DNA from 2 places in the Stenotrophomonas sp. S41 genome. Region 1 is predicted to be linked to the other one. Evidence: predicted binding sites of a transcription regulator. Region 1 holds the regulator's gene; the other holds the start of a gene.

Region 1 (3,467 bases):
ATCGCGGTGACCGGCGGCAAGGGCGGCGTGGGCAAGACCAACGTGTCGGCCAACCTGGCCGTGGCGCTGGCGGGCATGGGCAAACGCACCCTGCTGCTGGACGCCGACCTGGGCCTGGCCAACATCGACGTCATCCTCGGCCTGAACCCGAAGTTCACCCTGGCCGACCTGGTGGCCGGCCGCTGCAGCCTGGAGGACGTGATCATCGAGGGCCCCAACGGGGTGCTGGTGGTCCCGGCCGCCTCGGGCCGCCGGCACATGGCCGAACTGGCCCCGGCCGAGCATGTCGGCCTGGTCAACGTGTTTTCCGAACTGGAACGCGAGCTGGACATCATGGTGGTGGACACCGCCGCCGGCATCACCGATGGCGTGCTGACCTTCTGCCAGGCCGCGCAGGACACCGTGGTGGTGGTCTGCGATGAGCCGGCCTCGATCACCGACGCCTACGCGCTGATCAAGGTGCTCTCGCGCGAACGTGGCGTGGACCGCATCCAGGTGGTGGCCAACATGGTGCGCGACCCCAACGAGGGCCGCGTGCTGTACGAAAAGCTGACCCGCGTCTGCGAGAAGTTCCTCGCCGATGTCTCGCTGAACTACCTGGGCTGCGTGCCGCAGGATGACTGGCTGCGCCTGTCGGTGCAGCGCCAGCAGCCGGTGGTCAAGGCCTACCCGTCCAGCCCGGCCGCGCTGGCGATCACCGAGATCGCCCGCCGCACCGCCCGCTGGCAGGCGCCGACCGAACCGCGTGGCGGCGTCGAGTTCTTCCTCGAACGCATCCTCAAGCAGCGTGGGGTGACCGTATGAAAGGTGCAGCCCAGTACAAGGAAGTCCAGCGCGCCAGCGCGACCGATGTCATCGCCCAGCATTCCGACCTGGTGCGGCGCATCGCCCACCACCTGGCGGCACGCCTGCCGGCCAGCGTCGAGGTGGACGACCTGATCCAGGCCGGCATGATGGGCCTGATCGAAGCCTCGCGCAGCTATGACGCCGACCAGGGCGCGTCGTTCGAGACCTACGCCTCGATCCGCATCCGCGGCTCGATGATCGACGAGATCCGCCGTGGTGACTGGGTACCGCGCTCGGTGCACCGCCGTGCCCGCGACGCGGCCGCCACCATCCGCCGACTGGAGCAGAGCAGCGGCCGCGCCGCCAGCGCCACCGAGGTGGCCGCGGCGATGGACATGCCCCTGCCCGAGTACCTGCGCCTGATGGAAGACGCCTCGCGTGGCCAGGTGCTGAGCCTGGAATCGCGCATCGAGGACCAGGGCGAGCTGGACACGGTTGCCCAGGGCGGCCCGACCCCGCAGCAGGTGCTGGAGCGCGGCGAGTTCGGCCGCGAGCTGGGCAAGGCCATCGGCCACCTGCCCGAGCGCGAACAGCTGGTGCTCTCGCTCTACTACGAGCAGGAGCTGAACCTGAAGGAGATCGGCGCGGTGCTCGGCGTGAGCGAATCGCGGGTCTGCCAGATCCACGGCCAGGCCGTGCTGCGCCTGCGCGGCCGGCTGAAGGTTTTCGAGGCGGCCGACGCCGGCCTCGAAGAATGAACATGCGCGAGGCGGCTGCCCCCGGCCGCCCGCAGTGAACAACAAAGGAACTCTGCTTTGAACAAGAACATGCGCATCCTGATCGTCGACGACTTCTCGACCATGCGTCGCATCGTCAAGAACCTGCTGGGCGATCTGGGCTTCACCAACACCGCCGAAGCCGAGGACGGGCATGCCGCGCTGTCGTTGCTGCAGAGCCAGCCGTTCGATTTCGTGGTCACCGACTGGAACATGCCGGTGATGACCGGCATCGAGCTGCTCAAGGCGATCCGCGCCGATGCCAAGCTGAAGACGTTGCCGGTGCTGATGGTGACCGCCGAAGCCAAGCGCGAGCAGATCATCGAAGCGGCCCAGAGCGGCGTCAACGGCTACATCATCAAGCCGTTCACCGCGCAGACCCTGGAAGAGAAGCTCGGCAAGATCTTCGAACGCCTGGCAGCGAGCGCCTGATGGACGCCCAGGTCGACAGAAGCGCCCTCGCCCTGCGCCTGCAGGAGGCCCTGGATGCATTGGAGTCGGGTGACGAGACCGCCTGGCGCCAGCGCATCGACAGCCTCGTGGCCGCGCGTACCCAGCCGATGATGAGCGGCCTTTCGCGGCTGGCCCGCGAGCTGGGCCAGGCCCTGGGCGAACTGCCGACCGTGCCCGACGAGGCCGGCGAGCTGGACGATGCCTGCGCACGCCTGGACCACGTGGTGGCGATGACCGAACAGGCCACCCACCGCACCCTGGACCTGGCCGAGGAATGCCGCGCCCTGACCGAACAGCTGCGTGCCGATGGCCTGCAGCCGGGCCAGGATGAGCAGCTTGAGCGCATCCGCCACAACCTGACCGAGATCGCCCTGACCCAGAGCTACCAGGACCTGACCGGGCAGATCATCCGTCGCGTGGTCGGCATCGTCCGCCGCGTGCACGAAGGCTTCGGCGCACTCGGCCTGCCGCCGGAACAGCATCGCACCGACCCGGAACTTGCCGGGCCGGCACTGAAGGGACTGGACCGCCACGCGGTCTCGCAGAACGACGCCGACGACCTGCTGTCGGACCTGGGGCTGTAAGCATGAGCGCGGTTGCCGACGACATCACTGCCGATTTCATCATCGAGGCCCAGGAAATCCTGGATCGCCTGGGCGAACAGCTGGTGTCGCTGGAACAGGCACCGCAGGACAACGACCAGCTCAACGCGGTCTTCCGTGGCTACCACACGCTGAAGGGCGGCGCCGGCTTCCTCGGCATCACCGCCATGGTCGAGCTGTGCCATGCGGCGGAAGAAGCGCTGGGCGCCGCGCGTGCCGGCCAGGCCGTGCTGCAGGCCCATCACTTCGATGCCGCCCAGCAGTCGCTGGACTACCTGCAGTCGATGCTCGACGCGGTGTCGTCCGGCACTGAGCCCGGCTATGCGCCGCCGGAGCTGATCGCCCAGTTCGACGTGCACGGTGGCGCGAGCCCCGCCGTGGGCGCCGCCACGGCGGCCGCACCGGCCGCTGCCGGCGGCGACCTGATCACCGACGACGAGTTCGAGGCGCTGCTCGACCAGCTGCACGGCGGCAATGCCCCGACCGCGGTCGCACCGCCGAAGAAGGCCGACGACGGCCTGATCAGCGAAGACGAATTCGAAGCCCTGCTCGACCAGCTGCATGGCGGTGCCGTGCCCGGCGCCAAGCCGGTGGCTGCGGTACCGGTCGCGGCCCCGCCGGCACCGGCACCTGCGCCGCGTGCGGCGGCCAAGCCGGCGGCGAACAAGCCGGTGGCCGAAGCCGAACACACCGTGCGCGTGGATACCAAGCGCCTGGACGCCATCGTCAACCTGATCGGCGAACTGGTGCTGTCACGGAACCGGCTCAAGACCCTGCGCACCCGCCTGCGCGACGAAGAGCTGGACCGCGCCGTGTCGACGCTGGACATCGCCACCGCGCGCCTGCAGTC
Region 2 (3,467 bases), on a different contig from region 1:
GCGCCGTCGTCGCCACCGGCGGCAAGCCGGCCGAGCACGGCACCATGGTCGGCTCGATGCAGCAGTTCTACGGCAAGGTGCGCGCCGCGTTCGGTGACACCAACTATGGCTACGTGGCCGAGCTGGAAGAGTCCGAAGACCGCCTGCTGGCCGCGTTCAAGGACGTGCTAAACGACAACGAGCTGCCGCCGGCCGTGCGCCAGGAAGTGACCGCGTGGCTGCCGGAAGTGCAGGACTGCCACCGCGTGATGCGCGACCGCAAGCATGCGATGAAGGCAGCCTGATCCTCGGCTTCGGCTGAGCGATTACTGCAAAGCAGGGCCCCGTCATCGACGGGGCCCTTTGCATTTCGTCTCACGGAGCACTGCTGGGTATCAGCCCTGCTGTGGATACGGCGACGCCGGTGCAGCCGGTGCCTTCGGTTCTTCCTGCATCTGTTGCTGCTGGCGCTGCGCATTGGCATGCCGCGCATGCCCGCCCTCGCGGCCGATCGCCGCCATGTGCTGGCGGTTACGGCTGATCGCTTCGCCGCCCTTGCGGCCGGCGACGCGTGCTTCGGCGGAATTGAATTCATGCGCGTTGCCCGATGCGTGGGCCGCGCGGCCGCCCTTGGCGGCGATGGCGCGCTGCTTGTCTTCATCCATCGAGGCGAAGCCGCGATTCTGTGTGCCGTGGGGTGCGTTGGCCATGCTGTGTCTCCTGTGCGGTAGGGACGCCGCCAGCTTCGACGACCGGTCCCATGCTGCACAGCCCACGGTAATGGCAGGTGCATGTTCGCGGCGCCGCTTTCACGCTGGCCATGCACGCGCTTGACGCTTCGCTACCGCGTCACGCAGGTGAACAGGCTGTTGCCGTGCCCGCGCGCGCGCCTAGAATCGAGGGATCCCGGTAGCTCCCGGGCGCTGTCGAGCGAATGGATTCAATGAAGATCCTGTTGACCGGAAGTTCCGGGCGGATCGGGCGCGCGATCTTCGGTGCGCTGGCCGCCGAGCACGACGTGGTGGGGTTGGATCGCATGCCCTTCAACACCACCCGCATCATTGCCGATGTCACCGACCGCCAGGCGCTGGAGCGCGCCGTGCGGGGTGTGGACGCGGTGATCCACACCGCAGCCCTGCACGCGCCGCACGTCGGCCTGGTCCCTGATCCGGTGTTCGAGCAGATCAACGTCGATGCCACCGGCCAGCTGCTGCAGCTGGCCCGGCAGGCCGGCGCGCGCCGCTTCGTGCTGACCAGCACCACGGCGCTGTACGGCCATGCGGTAGTGGCCGGTGGCTGCCGCTGGATAGACGAAACGACCGAACCGCTGCCACGCACCATCTACCACCGCACCAAGCTGCAGGCCGAAGCACTGGCCGAGCAGGCGGCGGGGCAGGGCTTCGAGGTGCGCGTGCTGCGCATGGCGCGCTGCTTCCCCGAGCCACCCGAACGCATGGCCATGTTCCGTCTGCACCGTGGCATCGATGCGCGCGACGTGGCCAGTGCCCACGCGGCGCTGCTGGTGGATGAGGGTGAGCCGTTCCAGCGCTACATCGCCTGCGCGGCCAGTCCGTTCCAGCGCAGTGACTGCCTGGAGCTGGCCGCCAACCCGCGCCAGGTGCTGGCCCGCCGGGTACCGCAGCTGCTCGCCGAGTTCGACCGCCGGGGCTGGCCGCTGCCGCACAGCATCGACCGTGTCTACGACAGCAGCCGGCTGCGCCAGGCGCTGGGCTGGCAACCGCGCTTCGGCCCGGAGGGCGTGCTGCAGCAGTACGCCGCAGGCAGCATCGAAGTACTGCCGCGCATGCAGCCGCTTTTGTAGAGTCGAGCTTGCTCGACTGCACTGTGGATCAGTCGAGCAAGCTCGACTCTACGCGCCGGAACATCGAGCAAGCTCGACTCTACGGCTGAGCGCGTTCAGGTTCGAGCAGGCGGTTTTTCTCAATCCGTCCCCCCTGCGGCCGCTAACCCGGTGCGTGCCTTGCCACCGTGGGTTTCGATCCGCAGCTGGCAGGCGGCGGCGCGAGGGATCGCGCATCTGCGCGGTGCCGTTCCGGTGCCGGTTGTCCTGAACTGCTTGCGGACCTGTCCATGCCTTCTTCCCGCTCTGCCGCTGCCCGTCGCCCGGGCAGCATCGCCCACAAGCTGATGCTGGGCACTGCTTCGATCGCGCTGCTCTGCTTCGGCATCACCGCTTTCCTCATCTACCGCCAGGCCAGTGCCAGCCTGGTCAATGCCTCGCGCCAGACCATGGCCAGTGAAGCCGTCGCCGAAGCGCGCAAGGTGTCTGCCGATCTGGGCACGGCCTTCGCCAGCAACGATGCGATGGTGGAAACCGTGCTGGCCCAGCGTGCCCGCGGCGATGCCCCGGACCGCGCCGCACTGGCCGCGGTCGTTGGCCAGCAGCTGCAGGCGCACCCGGAATGGGTGGGCAAGAGCACCATGTGGGAAGCGAACGCTTTCGACGGCAAGGATGCAGACTTCGTGAATACCGAAGCGCACGATGCCACCGGTCGCTTCATGAGCTACTGGGCCTGGGAGGGCGGCAAGCCCCAGCAGTCGCCGATGACCGCCTACACCGACCTGCCGGATGGCTCCGGTGACTGGTACATGGGCCCGAGCCGCGACAAGCTGCCCAAGGTCAGCGAGCCGTATGCCTATGCCATCGGCGGCCAGCAGGTGCTGATGAGCACGCTGAGCACGCCTATCGTGGAGAACGGCACCTTCCTCGGCGTGTTCACCGTCGATTTCTCGCTGGCGGCTCTGCAGAAGCACCTGGCCACGCTGACCCCGATGGGGGCCGGCCGGGTCGAACTGCTCTCGCCCAAGGGCGTGGTGCTGGCGGCGGCCAATGCCGCCGAGATCGGCAAGCCGCGTACCGATGCGGAAACCCAGCAGATGCTGGCGCAGATTGCCGAGGGCAAGACCTTCGAGGCGTTCGAGCCGGATGCCGAAGGCAACGTGCGCCTGTACGTGCCGATGCAGGTCGGCGATGCTCCGCAGCACTTCGCGCTGGGCGTGGTGGTGCCGCACGCGGTGATCGTCGCCGAAGCCCGCCAGCTGCTGTGGCTGACCCTGCTGGTCGGCGTGATTGCCGCGCTCACCCTCAGCGCCGGGGTCTACGTGCTGCTGCGTGGCTTGGCCATCCGTCCGCTGGCGCAGGCCGTGCGCATCGCCAGCGACGTGGCGGCCGGCAAGCTGGATACCGCACTGCCGTCGCGCGGCAACGATGAAGTGGGTCGCCTGCTGGAGGCGATGCAGGGCATGCGCGGCACGCTGCAGGCGGTGATGGCGGCGCAGGCCGAAATGGCGCAGCGCCATGACGAAGGCCAGATCAGCTACCGCATGGATGCCAGCGCGTTCCCGGGCGAGTACGGCCGCATGGTGGCCGACAGCAACCAGCTGGTGGCGTCGAGCAACGCGGTCACCCAGCGCCTGGTGGAGGTGATGCAGCGCTACGCGGTGGGCGACCTCAGCGTGGACATGGA

What was found. Region 1 encodes FliA, which starts transcription of late flagellar genes. Its sites were predicted from a motif close to TAAAGTTTNNCNNNCNNNGGCCGATAA; they were not measured.
Region 2: a site for FliA is predicted at 1,921-1,947, ahead of IAE56_RS13140 (methyl-accepting chemotaxis protein). Genes of this name have one in related genera too.

Annotation. Positions count from the first base shown of each region.
Region 1 is NZ_JACVTV010000017.1:15,260-18,726, reverse strand. It holds gene IAE56_RS05960 (MinD/ParA family protein) at 1-804, shown strand, start outside; gene IAE56_RS05955 (RNA polymerase sigma factor FliA) at 801-1,544, shown strand; gene cheY (chemotaxis response regulator CheY) at 1,602-1,994, shown strand; gene IAE56_RS05945 (protein phosphatase CheZ) at 1,994-2,599, shown strand; gene IAE56_RS05940 (chemotaxis protein CheA) at 2,602-3,467, shown strand, end outside.
Region 2 is NZ_JACVTV010000059.1:6,965-10,431, reverse strand. It holds gene IAE56_RS13155 (PA2169 family four-helix-bundle protein) at 1-284, shown strand, start outside; gene IAE56_RS13150 (KGG domain-containing protein) at 375-689, opposite strand; gene IAE56_RS13145 (NAD(P)-dependent oxidoreductase) at 923-1,801, shown strand; gene IAE56_RS13140 (methyl-accepting chemotaxis protein) at 2,071-3,467, shown strand, end outside.